Regions from separate parts of the Paracoccus sp. FO-3 genome, predicted to be linked through region 4. Evidence: riboswitches for the same ligand, from Rfam matches in the RefSeq annotation. Region 4 holds a riboswitch; each other region holds the start of a gene.
What was found. Region 4 has a riboswitch for cobalamin ahead of FE811_RS18610 (ABC transporter substrate-binding protein). Riboswitches for the same ligand answer to the same signal wherever they lie in the genome.

Region 1: it holds a riboswitch for cobalamin, as region 4 does, so the genes downstream of both, FE811_RS02060 (TonB-dependent siderophore receptor) here and FE811_RS18610 (ABC transporter substrate-binding protein) in region 4, are expected to answer to the same signal.
Region 2: it holds a riboswitch for cobalamin, as region 4 does, so the genes downstream of both, nrdH (glutaredoxin-like protein NrdH) here and FE811_RS18610 (ABC transporter substrate-binding protein) in region 4, are expected to answer to the same signal.
Region 3: it holds a riboswitch for cobalamin, as region 4 does, so the genes downstream of both, FE811_RS07545 (CbtB domain-containing protein) here and FE811_RS18610 (ABC transporter substrate-binding protein) in region 4, are expected to answer to the same signal.

What each region holds. Positions count from the first base shown of each region.
Region 1 is NZ_VCBQ01000005.1:3,996-8,200, reverse strand. It holds gene FE811_RS02070 (PLP-dependent aminotransferase family protein) at 1-323, shown strand, start outside; gene FE811_RS02065 (SLC13 family permease) at 358-2,133, opposite strand; cobalamin riboswitch at 2,273-2,491, shown strand; gene FE811_RS02060 (TonB-dependent siderophore receptor) at 2,626-4,205, shown strand, end outside.
Region 2 is NZ_VCBQ01000005.1:12,216-16,420, reverse strand. It holds gene FE811_RS02110 (DUF6635 family protein) at 1-716, shown strand, start outside; gene FE811_RS28115 (alpha-hydroxy acid oxidase) at 706-1,437, opposite strand; cobalamin riboswitch at 2,168-2,359, shown strand; gene nrdH (glutaredoxin-like protein NrdH) at 2,451-2,672, shown strand; gene nrdI (class Ib ribonucleoside-diphosphate reductase assembly flavoprotein NrdI) at 2,681-3,097, shown strand; gene nrdE (class 1b ribonucleoside-diphosphate reductase subunit alpha) at 3,079-4,205, shown strand, end outside.
Region 3 is NZ_VCBQ01000019.1:37,786-41,990, reverse strand. It holds gene bluB (5,6-dimethylbenzimidazole synthase) at 1-476, opposite strand, end outside; gene FE811_RS07555 (hypothetical protein) at 479-1,012, opposite strand; gene FE811_RS07550 (CbtA family protein) at 1,083-1,781, opposite strand; gene FE811_RS07545 (CbtB domain-containing protein) at 1,783-1,959, opposite strand; cobalamin riboswitch at 1,996-2,202, opposite strand; gene FE811_RS07540 (endonuclease/exonuclease/phosphatase family protein) at 2,364-3,416, opposite strand; gene leuD (3-isopropylmalate dehydratase small subunit) at 3,407-4,012, opposite strand; gene FE811_RS07530 (hypothetical protein) at 4,102-4,205, shown strand, end outside.
Region 4 is NZ_VCBQ01000075.1:6,530-10,734, reverse strand. It holds gene aceB (malate synthase A) at 1-171, opposite strand, end outside; gene FE811_RS18615 (short-chain fatty acyl-CoA regulator family protein) at 306-1,739, shown strand; cobalamin riboswitch at 1,801-2,000, shown strand; gene FE811_RS18610 (ABC transporter substrate-binding protein) at 2,094-3,101, shown strand; gene FE811_RS18605 (iron ABC transporter permease) at 3,098-4,147, shown strand; gene FE811_RS18600 (ABC transporter ATP-binding protein) at 4,144-4,205, shown strand, end outside.

The DNA.
Region 1 (4,205 bases), on a different contig from region 4:
TGCTGGCGATCTATCGCGCCCGGCGCGACGCGCTTTGCGCCGCCATGCAGGCGCATCTGGCGGGCGACCTGGACTGGCAGGTGCCGGTGGGCGGCATGTTCGTCTGGGCCACGGCGCGCGATCCGCGGCTGAACACCGACCGGCTGCTGCATCATGCGATGGCCGAGGGGGTCTGCATCTCGCCCTCCAGCGTCTTCGACCCCGAGGGGCTGGACCGCCGTTCGCTGCGGCTGAACTTTACCCTGAACCCGCCCGAGCGGCTGGAAGAGGGCTGCCGCCGCCTGGCCCGCGCCATCCGCGCCGCGCTGGCCGAGACGGGCTGAACCGGGACGTCACACTGCCGCGTCTGACCGCCCGTCAGACCGGCCAGACCAGCAGGATCAGCGGCACGCCGGTCAGCACCACCAGCGCCGACAGCGGCGCCCCCAGCCGGGCGTAGTCGCCAAAGCGATAGCCGCCCGGCCCCATCACCAGCGTGTTGCACTGATGCCCGATGGGGGTCAGGAAATCGCAGCCTGCCCCCACCGCCACCGCCATCAGGAAGGCATCGGGCCGATAGCCGAGCTGGTCGGCAAAGGTCGCGGCGATGGGGGCCATGACCAGCACGGTCGCGGCATTGTTCAGGAAGGGCGTGACCGCCATGGCCGTGACCAGGATCAGCGTCACCGCGCCCCAGACCGGCAGGCCCGTCGCCGCCTGCGACAGCCACGCGCCCAGCAGGTCGGTCACGCCGGTCTTTTGCAGCGCCTCGCTGACCGGGATCAGCGCGCCCAGCATGATCAGGATCGGCCATTCGATGGCCTCATAGGCTGCCTCGGCGCTGATCGCGCCGGTCAGGATCATCAGCACGGCGGCGGCGAAGAAGGCGACGGCGACCGGCACCAGCCCCGCCGCCGTCGCCGCCATGGCGACCGCCAGGATCAGCACCGGCAGCAATTGCTTGCGCACCCCGCCCAGCCGGATATGGCGCTCGGCCAGGGGCAGCAGGCCCAGCACGCGCATCCGCTCGGGCAACAGCTCGATCGGCCCCTGCACCAGCAGCACGTCGCCCGCCGCCAGCACCGTCCGGCTGAGCCGCTGCGTCATGCGATGCCCGGCGCGCGAAATCGCGATCAGGTTCACGCCATGCTGGTCGAACAGCGCGATCCGCCCCACCGTCTGGCCGACCAGAAGCGAGGCCGGCGCGATCACCGCCTCGATCACGCCGATCTTGTCGGCCGGCAGCCCCTCTTCGGCCCCCGCATCCTGCCGGGTCAGCTCCATGCCCAGCTTGGTCACGGCGCGTTCCAGCGCATTCGGCTCGCCGCGCAACAGCAGGGTGTCGCCCATCTCGATCACGGTGTCGGGCAGCGTCACCGCGCGGCGCGCGCCGCCGCGGATCAGCCCGGTCACGGCCACCTCGCCATCGACGGCGCTGAGATACTCGCCCACCGTCATGCCGACGATGCCGGCGCCCTCGGGGACGGTGGCCTCGGTGTGATAGTCGCTGATGTTCACCGCCTCGCTCAGCGAGGCCGTCGCACGGCGGTCGCGCGGCAGCAGCCGATGGGCGAAAAGCAGGAAGACCAGCCCCACCAGCGACAGGCCGAGGCCGACCGGCGCATAGTCGAACATGGTGAAGGGCTGGCCCGTCATCTGCTCGCGCACCCGCGAGACGATGATGTTGGGCGAGGTGCCGACCAGCGTGATCAGCCCGCCCAGGAGCGAGCCGAAGGCCATCGGCATCAGATAGGCCGAGGGCGAATGCCCCGAGCGCCGCGCCATCTTCAGCGCCGCCGGCATCAGCATGGCCAGCGCGCCGATGTTCTTGACCAGCGCCGACAGGCCCGTGACCGAGCCGACCAGCACCAGAAGCTGCCAGCGCAGGGTCCGCAACCGCCCGAGCATCCGGCGCATCACCGCCTCGATCACGCCCGAGCGCGAGATGCCGGCGCTGACCACCAGCGCGCTGCCGACGATGATGACGATGTCGTCGCTGAAGCCGCGGAACGCCTCCTCCGGCTTGACCGTGCCGGCCAGCAGCGAGGCCAGCAGCGCGATCATCGCCACCACGTCGTAGCGCAGCCGCCCCCAGACGAACAGCGCCATCATCGCGCAAAGGATCAGCACGGCCAGGATCTGCGGCATGGCCATCGCTTGACCTTCCCTTCCGTCGGATACCTGACCCAATGCCGCGGCCCGGCGGGCGGTTCCGCGGCCGCGTTCCCGGACAGGTTGTCGCGGCGGCCGGGTGCCGGGTGCATTGCCGCTTGACAGCCGGCGCCCGGCTGCGGCAATGCGGGGCCGCTACGGTTCCGGCGGGCTTGCGCGCCGGATGAAAAGGGAACACCGGTGCGCCCGCCGGCCGCGATGCGGCCAGGGCAAGGCCGGGGCTGCCCCCGCAACTGTAAGCGGTGAGCGACGGTCGAACGTGCCACTGGGATCTCCTGGGAAGGCCGGCCTGAGCAGCGATCCGCGAGCCAGGAGACCTGCCGTGGCGATCACCCATTTCCGGCGCGGGGCGCGTCTGGAAAGCGGCCGTTCCGCAGAGGTGACGATCGTCGTCTTGCGGTCGGGCCTGCCAGCCTTTCCGCAGGGCATTTCTGCAAATCGCGGGCCGCGGGCCCGTGCTGGAAAGGCTTTGGAATGTTCAGAACTCCGGTTTCCCTGCTGGCCGCCACCGCCGCCCTGCTGCCGGCGGCCGCCACCGGCCAGGAAGGCTATCGCCTGGACGAGGTGGTGATCTCGGGCGGGCTGACCGCCGTGGCCGAGGGCGGCTATGCCCGCGCCCATACCGTGCTGACCGCCGCCGAGATCGAGGCCAGGGGCATCGCCACCGTGCAGGACGCGCTGCGCGCCGTGCCGGGGGTTTCGGTCTCGGCCACCGGCTCGACCTTCACCCAAGTCCGCATCCGCGGCGGCGAGGGCAACCACACGCTGATCCTGATCGACGGGATCGAGGCGACGGGCGGGGCCGACGAATACATCCTGTCCGGGCTGGAGACCGCCAATATCGAACGCATCGAGGTGCTGCGCGGGCCGCAATCGGTCTATTACGGCTCGAACGCCTCGGCGGGCGTCATCAATATCATCACCCGCAAGGGGGAACCGGGGCTGCATTACGGCGGCTCGGTCGAGCTGGGCAACGGCGCCGCCGCCTCGGCCCATGTCAGCCAGCGCGGCGCGCAGGGCGGGATCGCGCTGACCCTCTCGGCGCGGGACGACCACGGCTATGACCAGTCGGGCGACGGCGGCGAAAAGGACGGGACCAACCGCAAGACCATCGGGCTTTCGGGCGACTGGCAGATCGGCGAGGATCTGCGCCTGGGCACCACCCTGCGCCGCGCGAAGGAGAAATACGATTACGATTCCACCAGCTGGTCCGCGACCAGCGCGCAGGAATATGTGGTGGACGACCCGCACAAATACAGCGAACGCGACGAGTTCCAGGGCGGGATCTGGGCCGAATATTCCATGCTGGGCGGCCGGCTGACGCATCGGCTGGACTATCAGGACACGATCTACAAGCAAAGCTACGAGGGCGGCCCGGTCACGCGCGGCGAGACGCGCAAGCTGAAATACCGCGGCAGCTTCGGCATCGACGGCACGGTGGCCGAGGCGTCGCACCTGCTGAACGTGCTGGCCGAGCGGCAAAGGGACGAAAGCTCCTCGGCCCCGGAAAACCGGCGCGAGATGACCTCGGTCGCGCTGGAGTATCGCGGCTTTCTGGACAACGGGCTGGATGTCCAGGCCGGTGTCCGCCACGACGGCAACAAGGTGTTCGAGGACTTCACCAGCTGGAACCTGGGCCTGTCCTGGCACGTGCCGGACCGGCCCTTCCGCCTGCACGCCTCGGCCGGGACCGGGCTGGTCAACCCGTCCTATTTCGAGCTTTACGCCAATGCGGATTATGGCTCTTCGGTCTACCTGGGCAATCCGAACCTGAAGCCCGAAAGGAACCGCGGATTCGACCTGGGCGTCGAGGCGCAACTTCCCAATGGCATGGGCGTGGTCGACGTCACCTGGTTCAAGGAGGATCTGGAGGACGAGATCAAGGATTACGTGATGCGCGTCGAGAACGGCACGCAGTATATCAGCTATCGCAACCTGCCCGGCGAAAGCCCGCGCGAAGGGGTCGAGGTGACCGCCCGCATCAAGGCGACCGACACGCTGGATGTCGCGCTGAACTACACCTATCTGGACGCCAAGGAACCCAGCGGCGCGGT
Region 2 (4,205 bases), on a different contig from region 4:
TCGGCCTCGACCTGCTGCGTGCGCCGGTGAACGTCATGCTGTCGCCGCTGTTCCTGCTGGTGCGGCTGGCCGCGCCGCTTCTGCGCCGGATCGGGCTGCGGCGCGCCGGCGACTGGCTGTCGCGCCGGCAGATCTTCCTGAAATCCGACGTGGCGCAAAGGATCGAGGCCGATCTGGCCCATTTCATCGACGACCTGGCCGAAAAGGGGCTGGCGCCCCAGGCCGCGCCGCAAAGCGTCGCCCGCGCCGTCTCGGACTATGCCGAGACCCGCAATGCGGTCTCCGAGATCACCACCTCGGTCCTGGTGCTGGGCTCGGGGCTCTTGCTGTTCCACCGCGCCACGCCGGGGGTGATCTCGCTGGCCGGGCCGGTCGCGCATCTGCGGGCGCAGGCACAGGCGGTCGAGGATTTCGCGCTGGGAAGCTGGGCCGGCCGCATGTGGTATGGCGCCTTCCCGCGAGAGCTTTCCAGCGTGGATCTGCTGCTGACCGGGGTGGTGCTGGCCATGCTCGCCTCGGTCCTGACGACCTTTGCCGGGCTGGTCGCCGATCCGGTCCAGCTTTGGACCGGCATCCACAAGCGCCGGGTGCTGCGGCTGCTGCGCCGGCTCGACCGGGCCGAGGACGGGCCGGGGCTGGGGCGCGAACATGTGCTGGCCCGACTGGGCGACCTGTCGGATGCGGCGCTGAGCCTGTGGCGCAGCTTCAAGGGCTAGGCCAAAGCACGGTTTCGTCGATCCCGGCCAGGTCGCAGCGTCCGGTCAGGGCCATGGCGACCTCCAGCTCGGCGCGCAGGATGGTCAGCATATGCGCGACTCCCGCCGCGCCGCCCACGGCCAGGGCGTGGATCTGCGGCCGCCCGACCAGCACCGCCGATGCCCCCAGCGCCAGGGCCTTCAGCGCATCGGTGCCGCGACGGATGCCGCCGTCGCACAGCACCGGAATGCGCCCGGCGACCTGGCGGGCGACGACCGCCAGAGCCTCGGCCGTCGCCGGCAGCGTGTCCAGCGCCCGCCCGCCGTGGTTCGAGACGATCACCCCGTCCACCCCAGCCGCGACCGCACGCTCGGCATCATGCGCCGACATGATGCCCTTGAGCAGCAGCGGCAACCGGGTCTGCGACTTCCGCCGCGCTCTTTGATCTGGCGCGCGGTCACGACGGTGACGGTCCGTGGCGTGTCGAGCAGCGGCGCGGTGATCTTGTCCGAGGCGCTTTCGGTGGTCTTGTAGCGGGTCTCGGCCTCGCTGCCCTGCTGGCGGCGGATGACCGCCGTGTCCAGCGTCACGGTGTCCTGCGCCTGGGCGGGGCCGCCGACCCCCGCGGAAATGGCAAGGACCGGAAGCAGGCCCAGGGTCGGCAGCAATTGCGCGGCAGACCCCGAGGCTGGCGGTTTGGGATGGGTTTTGTTCATGGGTTATCCCGGCACAAAGATGCATCCCCTTCCACCGGCAGGCAGAGACGACATGAAGTGTTGACTTATCAATGGCTTGCGCTCTGGCGCGCCGGAACGGGAACGGGAACCGGAACGGGAACGGGAACGGGAACGGGAACGGGAACGGGAACGGGAACGGGAACGGGAACGGGAACGGGAACGGGAACGGGAACGGGAACGGGAACGGGAACGGGAACGGGAACGGGAACGGGAACGGGAACGGGAACGGGAACGGGAACGGGAACGGGAACGGGAACGGGAACGGGAACGGGAACGGGAACGGGAACGGGAACGGGAACGGGAACGGGAACGGGAACGGGAACGGGAACGGGAACGGGAACGGGAACGGGAACGGGAACGGGAACGGGAACGGGAACGGGAACGGGAACGGGAACGGGAACGGGAACGGGAACGGGAACGGGAACGGGAACGGGAACGGGAACGGGAACGGGAACGGGAACGGGAACGGAGCCCCGGTTCACGCGCGCGCGATCCACGCAAGAGGGCGAATTGTCGCGCTTTGTCAAACGACGCGACGTCATTCCATGCCATGTCCCCGCGCCTGTTGCCATAATCCAACAGCCGCGCAGGTGCGGCGGCCCGTGGCCGCAGCCTGCCCACCACCATGGCCCGGCGGCAAATCGAGCCCTTGGCGCGATCCGGGAACCCACCAGATATTCCGGGCACAGCCCGGCCATCCACTAAATATGGATTGACCCGGCCCGTGACCCGTGGCTAACTGCCGGGGTCATGGTTGCCCTGGGGCCGACTCGGGGATGAAAAGGGAAGCCGGTGAAAAGCCGGCACTGCCCCCGCAGCTGTAAGCGGCGAGCGACGCTGGAATGCCACTGGGGCCAAGGCTCCGGGAAGGCCGGCTAAGCCGAGACCCGCAAGTCAGAAGACCTGCCATGGCGCGAAAGGACGAAACCGTGCGGCGGGCGCGGGGCTGGAACAGGGTCCGGTGGCACGCCCATCGGCCCGGCCCCCTCTTGCCGACAGAACAGAAGGAGCCGAGCCATGTCCATCACCGTTTACTCCAAGCCCGCCTGCGTGCAATGCACCGCCACCACGCGGGCGCTCGACGCGCGCGGCCTGGCCTATCAGCTGATCGACCTGACCGAGGACGACGCGGCGATGGAACTGGTCGTCTCGCTGGGCTATCGCCAGGCCCCGGTGGTCGTCGCCGGCGATGCGCATTGGGCGGGCTTCCGGCCCGACATGATCGGCCGGCTGTCCTGACCGGCGCCATGGGCGGGCTGGTCTATTATTCCTCGGCCTCGGGGAACACCGCGCGCTTCGTGGCGCGGCTGGGGCTGGCGGCCGGGCGCATCCCGGTCTCGCCGTGCGATCCGCTGCCCGAGGCGGCAACGCCCTATGTGCTGATCTGCCCGACCTATGCCGACGGGACCGGCCGGGGCGCGGTGCCCAAGCAGGTGATCCGCTTCCTGAACGATCCCGCCCGCCGCGCCGGCCTGCGCGGCGTCATCGCCGCCGGCAACCGCAATTTCGGGGCGACCTATGCCTTGGCCGGCCGGGTGATTTCTGACAAGTGCAACGTCCCCGTGCTGTATCGATTCGAGCTGGCGGGGACTGATCTGGATATTTCCCGCGTCCGTGCGGGGCTTGAGAAATTCTGGGGGACGGAATGCTTGACGATGGCGTAAAGGCCGAGCTGGACTATCACGCGCTGAACGCGATGCTGAACCTTTACGACGGCGAGGGCCGCATCCGCTTCGACGCGGATCGCAAGGCCGCGCGGCAGTATTTCCTGCAGCATGTCAACCAGAACACCGTCTTCTTCCACTCGCTGGACGAGAAGCTGGGCTACCTGGTGGACGAAGGCTATTACGAGGCCGAAGTCCTGGACCAGTATCCGCGCGCCTTCCTGCACCGGATCTGGGACGCGGCCTATGCGCGCAAGTTCCGCTTTCCGACCTTCCTGGGCGCCTTCAAGTATTATACCAGCTACACGCTGAAGACCCGCGACGGGCGGCGCTATCTGGAACGCTACGAGGACCGGGTGGTCATGGTCGCGCTGGCCTTGGCGCGCGGCGACGAGGATCTCGCCATGCGCTTCATGGAGGAAATCCTGTCGGGCCGGTTCCAGCCCGCGACGCCGACCTTCCTGAACGCCGGCAAGAAATCGCGCGGCGAACTGATCTCGTGCTTCCTGCTGCGGCTGGAGGACAACATGGAAAGCATCGGCCGCGGCATCAATTCGGCGCTGCAGCTTTCCAAGCGCGGCGGCGGCGTCGCCCTGATGCTGACCAACCTGCGCGAGGCCGGGGCGCCGATCAAGGGGATCGAGAACCAGTCCTCGGGCGTCATCCCGGTGATGAAACTGCTGGAGGACAGCTTTTCCTATGCCAACCAGCTGGGCGCGCGGCAAGGCGCGGGGGCGGTCTACCTGAACGCGCATCACCCCGACATCCTGCGCTTCCTGGACACCAAGCGCGAGAATGCCGACGAGAAGATCCGCATCAAGACGCTGTCGCTCGGGGTGGTGATCCCGGACGTGACCTTCGAACTGGCCAAGAAGAACGAGGACATGTACCTGTTCTCGCCCCATGACGTGGAAAAGGTCTATGGCATGGCCTTCTCGGAGATTTCCGTCACCGAGAAATACGCCGAGATGGTGGACGACAAGCGCATCCGCAAGAAAAAGATCAACGCCCGCGCCTTCTTCCAGACCCTGGCCGAGATCCAGTTCGAAAGCGGCTATCCCTATATCATGTTCGAGGACACGGTGAACCGCGCCAACCCGGTCGCCGG
Region 3 (4,205 bases), on a different contig from region 4:
GCGGGGTCGAGGATCGAGACCATGCCCAGGCCCAGGTTGCGCACCCGTGCCGCGAGCCACAGCGCATGGATCGCCATCGCCGTCGATTGCCGCAGGGTCTGCGGCATGGTGGCGCGGCCAAGGCCGTGGCCCTCGGACGGGTCGATCTCGGTAAAGACGGCCAGCCAGACCGGCGCGCGGTCCAGCCCGGCGAGCTTCAGCGCATCGTATTCCTGCCGCTGCCGGCCCTGGTAGCGGGCGGCGGCCCGGGCATTGCAGCGCAGGAAATCGGCGCGGATCGCGGCGCGCAGATCGGGGCTTTCGACCCGGATCACCCGCCAGGGCCGGGCATTGCCGACCGAGGGCGCCAGTTCCATCGCCGCGCGCAATTCCTCCAGCAGCGGCTCGGGGATCGGGTCGTCGCGGAAATGCCGCACGTCGCGGCGCCAGCGCAGGATGCGGTCCAGCGCGGCCTGGTCCTCGGGGCCGAACCGCATCATCAGGGCGTGGCGCAAATGGCGCTGTCGGGCAGGCCCTCGGCCCCGGCGCGGATGCCGACCGGGCGGTCGGGCACGGTCAGTTCCACGGCGAGCGGCCGGCCCGCCACGGTCAGCGGGCGGTGGTCGTTCGAGTTCAGCTCGACCCGCAGCCGGTCGCCGGCGGCGAGCATGTCGAGGTGATGGGCCGGGCCGTAGAGCCGGGCGATCTTGGCGCCGTTCAGGTAAAGATGCGCATGGCCCTCGCCGCGGCGATCGGCCAGCCCGGCATGTTCGGGGGCGAAGCAGAAGCCCTCGGCCTCGACGAACAGGTTCCAGCCGGCGGTGCTGTCGGGCTCCAGCCGGGCCGAGGCGGTGGCGCTGCCCGCGGGCAGGTCGATGGGCGCGCCGTGGTCATGCGCCGCGGCCTGGGTGCCGTGGCCATGCGCGCCGTGGTCGTGGCCGTCCAGCGTGATGCCGTTGGCGGCGGCGATGACGAAGCCCATGCCGCCGCCGAAGATCAGGCCGATCAGCAGCATCGGGATCGAACGATCCATGTCTTTTCCCCGCTTTCATGAAAGGGCCGGGCGCGACAGGCACGCCCGGCCGAAACGGTTGCGGCCCGGATCAGGCGGCTTGCGGCACCGGCGCGCGCTGGCTTTCGCGCTGCCAGAACCAGCCGGCCAGCAGGCCGAGCAGCGCCCAGGCCATGGCGCCGGCACCCAGGGCGCGCCCGGCGAATTCCGCCGAAAGCTCGGGCGGGACCGGGCCGGCATAGCTGTCGGGCTGCGGCGCGCCGATCACATGCGGCGCCAGGATCAGCACGATGGCCACGCCCCAGGCCGCCCAGCCCTTGCCAAAGGCGACCAGCCACAGCGCCAGCCCGGTGGCGGCGGCGGTGCCCAGCCACCAGATCGCGCGCAGCTGCACATCGGCGGCGGCGACGCCCGGCACTTCCGGCGCCAGGCCGAAGGCGGGGGCAAGCTGCATGGTCAGGTAGCCGGCCAGGCCCCAAAGCAGCCCCTGCCGCGCCGTGACCGCGTTGCCCTGCGCCTCGGACAGCGCCATCAGCGCCACCAGCATCAGCCCGTAGCCGGCATAGACCATCATGGTGAACAGGACCGAAAGCATGTTGCGGGTCCATTCGAAGGGCCCCAAGTCCTGGTGTGCGCTGACGGCCTCGGCACCGAAATGGGCCAGTTGGCCGGATTCATACAGTTCGGCATGCAGCAGCACGGGCTGCACGAACCAAAGCTGCAACAGGGCGGCAATCAGCCCCGTTGCAGCGCCAGCGATCAACCCGCTGGTCAGAATGCGCGAGAACATGTCAGTGGCAGGGGAAGCCGGTCGCGTGACGCACGTCATGGGCGGCGTCATGCAGGGTCTCGGCCTGCACCAGCCCGGACATGAAGATCAGCCCGAAGCCGATCGCGAAGGCGGCGATGGCGGGAAACAGGACCGAGGCACGGCTGGCGCCGGCGGCGGTCATGGGTTTTGCGGTCATCTGCGACCCTTTCCTTTGGTCGTCCAACCCGACGACATTGCGGTTCCATGCATCGGCAGGTCTCCTGGCTTGCGGGTCACGGCAGACGCCCGCCTTCCCGGCCGGATGGCCAGTGGCGCGATGGACGTCCGCTCTCCGCCTACAGTCGCGGGGGCGGCTGCGGATTTGGCCCCCGAGACGCCGAGGACCGCACCGCATTCCCTTTTGGCCCCGGAAAGGGGCACCGATACACGCGCATGTTACCTGCGATGCCGCGGCGGCGGCAAGCGGAATCGGGCGGCCGCTGCGGGCGGGGTCGAAGGCCGGGCGACGGGCCGGCGGGCGGCGCCGTCGCATGGGTATTTGGACAACGGAGAAGATGCCGGGGAATCGCGCGGGGGGCGGGCGGAAGGGGCTTGTCCGAATCAGGGTGCCGGCGGCCAGTCCAGGTCGACCCAGACCAGCCGGTGCGCGGAAGCGGCCAGCGCGGCCTTGGCCAGCGGTCCCTCGGCCGGCCAGAACACGCCCGAGTCCAGCACCTTGAGCGGCCTTGCCGGCAGGACGTAATCGACGCGCAGGTTGCCCGGCGGCTTGTCGTCCGGCCAGTCGCCGGTATCCAGCGCCGGATCGCCCCGGTGGCCGTCGTTCACCCCGCCCTTGGCCGCCGCGCCGCCCGCGCTGCGGGGCAGGGGGTCGGTGACATGGGCCATGATCCGGGCCAGCGCCTCGGGCCGGCCTTCGCTGTCCAGGGGGTCGAGGTTCAGGTTCCCGGCCAGAACGAAGGGGCCGTCGGGCAGGTGATGCAGCCAGAACGCCAGCTCGTCATGGTTGCGTCGCCCGTTCAGATCCTCGGGCCCGTCGAAGACCGGCGGCGTCGCGGACATGGCCAAGAGGTGCAGCGGCCGGCCCGCGACCGTGACCACCGCATCCCAATGCGCGGTCGAGGACAGGCGGCGGATGGCCGCCACCTCCTCGGGCAGCGGCGGCATCAGGTTGTCGGGCAGGTCGCGCCACAGGAAATCCGCGTAATCCTTGACCGGACCGATGGGATGGCGCGACAGGATCGCCATGCCCCCCTGTCCCGAGAAGGTGCCGAAGCCCTGCGCATCGTCGGCCGTGCCCAGCCGCCCGTCGGCGTTCAGGTCGAGCCCGGTCGCCATGCCGGAATTCGGCCGGGCGGCGAAGCGGTGCGGATAGTCCAGCCCGGCCTGCGCCAGCCTGGCGGCAAAGGCGTCCAGCGCGCTGTTCTCGTAATCCCAGTCGAAATGCGTCAGCAGCAGGATGTCGGGCCGGGTTTCCGCCAACACCTGCACCACGGCGTCGATCTGCGCATCCTTGCGGCCGAGGTCGCGCAACAAAAGCCCCGGCCCGTCGCGCGACAGGTCGGGGCTGAAGGTCGCGATCCGCAGCGGATCGGCCTGGGCGGCCAGGCCAAGGGCGGCCAGCAGGGCCGCCCCGGCCAGTGAGCTTACACCCAAGGCCGGCTCTGGGCCATCTGCGCCTCGTAGGCGTCGATGGCGGGGGCCTTTTCCATGGTCAGGCCGATGTCGTCCAGCCCGTTCAGCAGGCAGTGGCGGCGGAACGGGTCCAGCTCGAAGGGGAAGCTCTGCCCGTCCGAGGTGGTCACGGTCATGTTTTCCAGATCCACGGTCATGCGGGCGTTGGCGCCCTTCTTGGCGTCCTCCATCAGCACGTCCACCACCTCTGGCGGCATGACGATGGGCAGGATGCCGTTCTTGAAGCAGTTGTTGTAGAAGATGTCGGCGAAGCTGGTCGAGATCACGCAGCGGATGCCGAAATCCAGCAGCGCCCAGGGCGCGTGTTCGCGCGAGCTGCCGCAGCCGAAGTTGTCGCCGGCGACGATGATCTGGCTGTCGCGCCAGGCCGGCTGGTTCAGCACGAAATCCGGGATCTCGTTGCCCTGGGCGTCATAGCGCATCTCGTCGAACAGGTTCTTGCCCAGACCCGAGCGGTGGATCGTCTTCAGGAACTGTTTCGGGATGATCATGTCGGTGTCGATGTTGACCAGCGGCATGGGTGCCGCGATTCCGGTCAGGGTGGTGAACTTGTCCATGTCGTGATCCTCGCAGAATTGACTTGGGCCGCAGCGGCCCGTTAACCGAGACCCGTCCGGCGCCTTGCGCCATGGAAAGGGCTTCGCTGATGTTTTTCGGGTTTTCCAGCCTTGCGGCCCTGCGCGCCTGCATTGCGCGCGACTGGAGGCCGCAGATCGGAGACCCCGAGATCACCGGCTGGCTGACGGTGCT
Region 4 (4,205 bases):
GCGCTCCTGCCGGCGGGCGCGGGCGACCATCAGCGCATGCAGCCGCAGGCCGAAGCGGGCCTGCAATGCGGCGACGAAACCCAGCGCCTCGGGGGTCAGGACATGATCCGCGCCCGGCACGGCGCGCAGGACGACGGGCGGAAGCGGTGGGGCATTGCGGTCGAGCGGCATGGCGGCCTCCTGTGATTCACGGCGCAATGTCACAGTAGTAATGTCATGCTGCATGTGCATTATTGCTTTGAAAACAACGGGTGTTGCGGTCAGTCTTGTCACCGTGCAGCCGCAGAACTTGTAAGGTTTGTCACATGGCCCGAGGCGAGAAACTGATCATCGGCCAGCGCCTGCGCGTGCTGCGCCAGTCGCTGGGGCTGACCCAGGCGCAGATGGCGGCCGAGCTGGGCGTCTCGGCCAGCTATGTCACGCTGATCGAATCCGACCAGCGCCCGGCCTCGGCGCGCTTCCTGATGCGGCTGGCCGAGGTCTATGACATGAACATCGCCGAACTGGCACCCTCGACCGACGCGCAGCTTGCGGCGGATTTCGCCGCGGCGCTGAAGGATCCGGTTCTGGAGGCGGGCGCACCGTCCCGCGCCGAGATCGAGGCGGTGCTGCAAGCCTCGCCGCGGATCGCGGCGGCCTTCGTGCGGCTGCATGACAGCCACCGCCAGGCGCTGCTGCAGCCGCAGGCCGACGACAACCCGCTGACCGACCGCGACAAGGTCGAGGCGCTGGCCGGCACCTCGCGCCCGGTCGATGCGGTGCGCGGCTGGTTCTATGCCCGGCGCAACCATGTCGATGCGCTGGACCGTGCCGCCGAGGCGCTGGCCGAGGAACTGGCGCTGCACCGCAACGAGCCGCACATGGCGCTGACCGGCCGGCTGGCCGCGCATGGCATCGCTGTGCGCATCCTGCCAGCGCCGGTCATGGGCGAGCAGCTGCGCCGCTTCGACCCGCACCGGCGCGAGCTGATGCTGTCGGAACTGCTGGCGCAATCCAGCCGCCGCTTCCAGATCGGCGTGCTGCTGGCGCGGCTGGAGCAGGAACCGCTGATCGCCCGGTTGGTCGACGAGGCGGGACTGGCCGACCCGCCGGCCGTCGCGCTGATGCGGGTGAGCCTGGCGAATTACTTCGCGGCGGCGCTGATGATGCCCTATGCCCGCTTCCTCGCCGCCTGCGAATCGGCGCGCTACGATGTCGAGCTGCTGGGCCACCGCTTCGGCGCCAGCTTCGAGCAGACCGCGCATCGCATGTCCACGCTGCAACGCCCCGAGGCGCGGGGCATTCCGTTCTTCTTCGTGCGGGTGGACCGGGCCGGCAACATCTCGAAACGCTTCAGCGCCGGGCGGTTCCCGTTCTCGCGCTTCGGCGGCACCTGCCCGTTGTGGAACATCCATGCCGCCTTCGAGACGCCAGAGCGGGTGCAAACCCAGGTCATCCGGATGCCTGAGGGCGCCAGCTATTTCTCGATCGCGCGCACGGTGACGCGGGCCGGCGGCACCCATGGCGCGCCCGCGCAGCGGCTGGCGATCGGGCTGGGCTGCGACGTGGCCTATGCACCGCGGCTGGTCTATGCCGACGGCATCGATCTCGACCGCAGCCGGCCGGTGGACATCGGTCTGAACTGCTATCTCTGCGAGCGGCCGGATTGCTCGGCCCGCGCCCATGCCCCGATCAACCGCCGCCTGCGCGTGAACGAGCGCGAGCGCAGCCTGGCCATCTTCAGCTTCGAGGAGGGCTAGGCGCCCGCCGGCAGGCCGTGGCCGGGCGCCCATGCTGACGCTTGCCAGCGCCCGCGCCGGCAGCTAGGGAGAGCGCGTCGGTTTCCGCAAGGAATTGAAAGGGAATCCGCCGGGGTCGCAAGGCCCCGAACCGGAACTGCCCCCGCAACTGTAGGCGGCGAGCAGGATGCGAAAACGCCACTGTGGCCCCGTGCCATGGGAAGGCCGCATCCCTGCCGTGACCCGCCAGTCAGGAGACCTGCCGACGACGTTTGACCAATCCGAGCGGGTCGGCTCGGGAGGGGTTGCGACCGGCATTGGCCCGGTCTCCATCCGCTCATCCGGCCTGTTCATGATGTAGCGGAAGGAAACATCATGCTGAGGCTCACCACGGCGATCATCGCCACATCCACCCTGGCGCCGATGGCGCTGGCGGGCACCGAATACCCGCTGACCCTGACCAGCTGCGGCCACGAGGTCACTTTCGACAAGGCGCCCGAAAGCGTCGTCAGCGTCGGGCAAAGCACGACCGAGATCCTGTATATGCTGGGGCTGGCCGACAAGGTGGCGGGCACGGCGCTGTGGATCAACCCGGTCCTGCCCGAATTTGCCGAGGCGGACGCCAGGGTCGAACGGCTGGCCGACAGCGCCCCCAGCTTCGAAAGCGTGCTGGCCAAGAAGCCTGGGCTGGTGGTCACGGCCTATGAATGGATGATCGGCCCGCAGGGCGCGGTCGGCACGCGCGAGATGTTCGACGACGCGCAGATCCCCAGCTGGATCATGCCGACCGAATGCGTCGGCAAGGACAATACGCAAAGCATGGACGGCGCGCGCTCGGTCCTGTTCGACACCGCGCTGCTTTACCAGGGCATCGAGGAACTGGCGGCGATCTTCGACGTATCGGAGCGCGGGGCCGAGGTGATCGCCGACCTGAAGGCGCGCGAGGCGGCGGCGGTCGAGCGGGCGCAGGCGCTGGACCTGCCCGAGGGCGTGTCGGGCCTGTTCTGGTATTCCTCGGCCGAGATCGAGATCGACCCCTATGTCGCGGGCGCCAATGGCGTGCCGGGCTGGATGCTGTCCAAGCTGGGTGTGCAGAACGTCGTCGCCTCGCCCGAGGAATGGCCGACCGTCGGCTGGGAAACCATCGCCAAGGCCGGCCCGGCCTTCATCGTCGCGGCCGAGATGAACCGCCGCCGCTTTCCCGCCGACGACATCGCCGTCAAGCGCGATTTCCTGACCTCGGACCCGGTGACAAGCGAGATGGAGGCGGTGAAGAACGACCGCATCCTGACCATGCCGGCCAATGCGATGGACCCCTCGGTGCGCGCGATCTACGCGCTGGAATCGCTGGCGGACTCGCTGGCCGGGTTCGACCTGCAATGAGGCCGCGCGCCGCGACCCGCAGCACGGGGCGCAATCGGGGCTGGCTGTGGCTGGCCCCCGCCGTGCTGGTCGCGGCGCTGCTCTTCGGCACGGCGGTGGGCGAGACGCGCATTCCGCTGGCCACCGTCATCGAGGTGCTGGCGGTCAAGGCCGGGCTTGGCTCGGCGGCGCTCGACCCGATCGACGCCAGCGTGATCTGGCATTACCGGCTGTCGCGGGCGGTGGTCGCGGCCTGCGGCGGCGCAAGCCTGGCGCTGTCGGGGCTGATCCTGCAGGCGCTGCTGCGCAACCCCCTGGCCGAGCCCTATCTGCTGGGGATTTCGGCCGGGGCCTCGACCGGGGCGGTCACGGTCGCGGTGGCGGGGATCGGCGCAAGGCTGCTCAGCATGTCGGCGGGCGCCTTTGCCGGGGCGCTGACCGCCTTCGCGCTGGTCGCGGCGCTGGCGCGCGCCGCCGGCGGCGGGACCGGGATGCGCGGCGCCGGGGTCATCATCCTGGCGGGCATCGCCGGCTCGCAGATGTTCAACGCGCTGACCGCGCTGATCATCGCGCAATCGGCCAGCGCCGAGCAGGCGCGCGGCATCATGTTCTGGCTGCTGGGCAACCTGTCGGGCGTGCGCTGGCCGGACAGCTGGGTCGCGGTGCCGATGGCGGCGCTGGCGCTGGGGGTCGGGCTGTGGCATGCGCGCACGCTCGACGCCTTCGCCTTCGGGGCGGAAAGCGCCGCGTCGCTTGGCATCGACCTGCGGCGCACGCAGGCGCTGCTGATCGGCACGGCCTCGCTGGCGACGGCAATCATGGTCTCGATCGCCGGGGCCATCGGCTTCGTCGGGCTGGTGGTGCCGCATGCGATGCGCATCCTCGTCGGGCCGCGCCATGCCAGGCTGGTCCCGGCGACGGCGCTGGCGGGGGCGGTGTTCCTGGTGCTGTCCGACGTCGTCTCGCGCATCGTCATTCCCGGCCAGGTGCTGCCCATCGGCGTCATCACCGCGTTGGTCGGCGCGCCTGCCTTTGCCGTGGTCATGATCCGGGGCCGGCAGCGATGACGCCCATCCTGGAAGCCGTCGGCGCCAGCCATGCCGTGCGCGGCCGCGAGATCCTGTC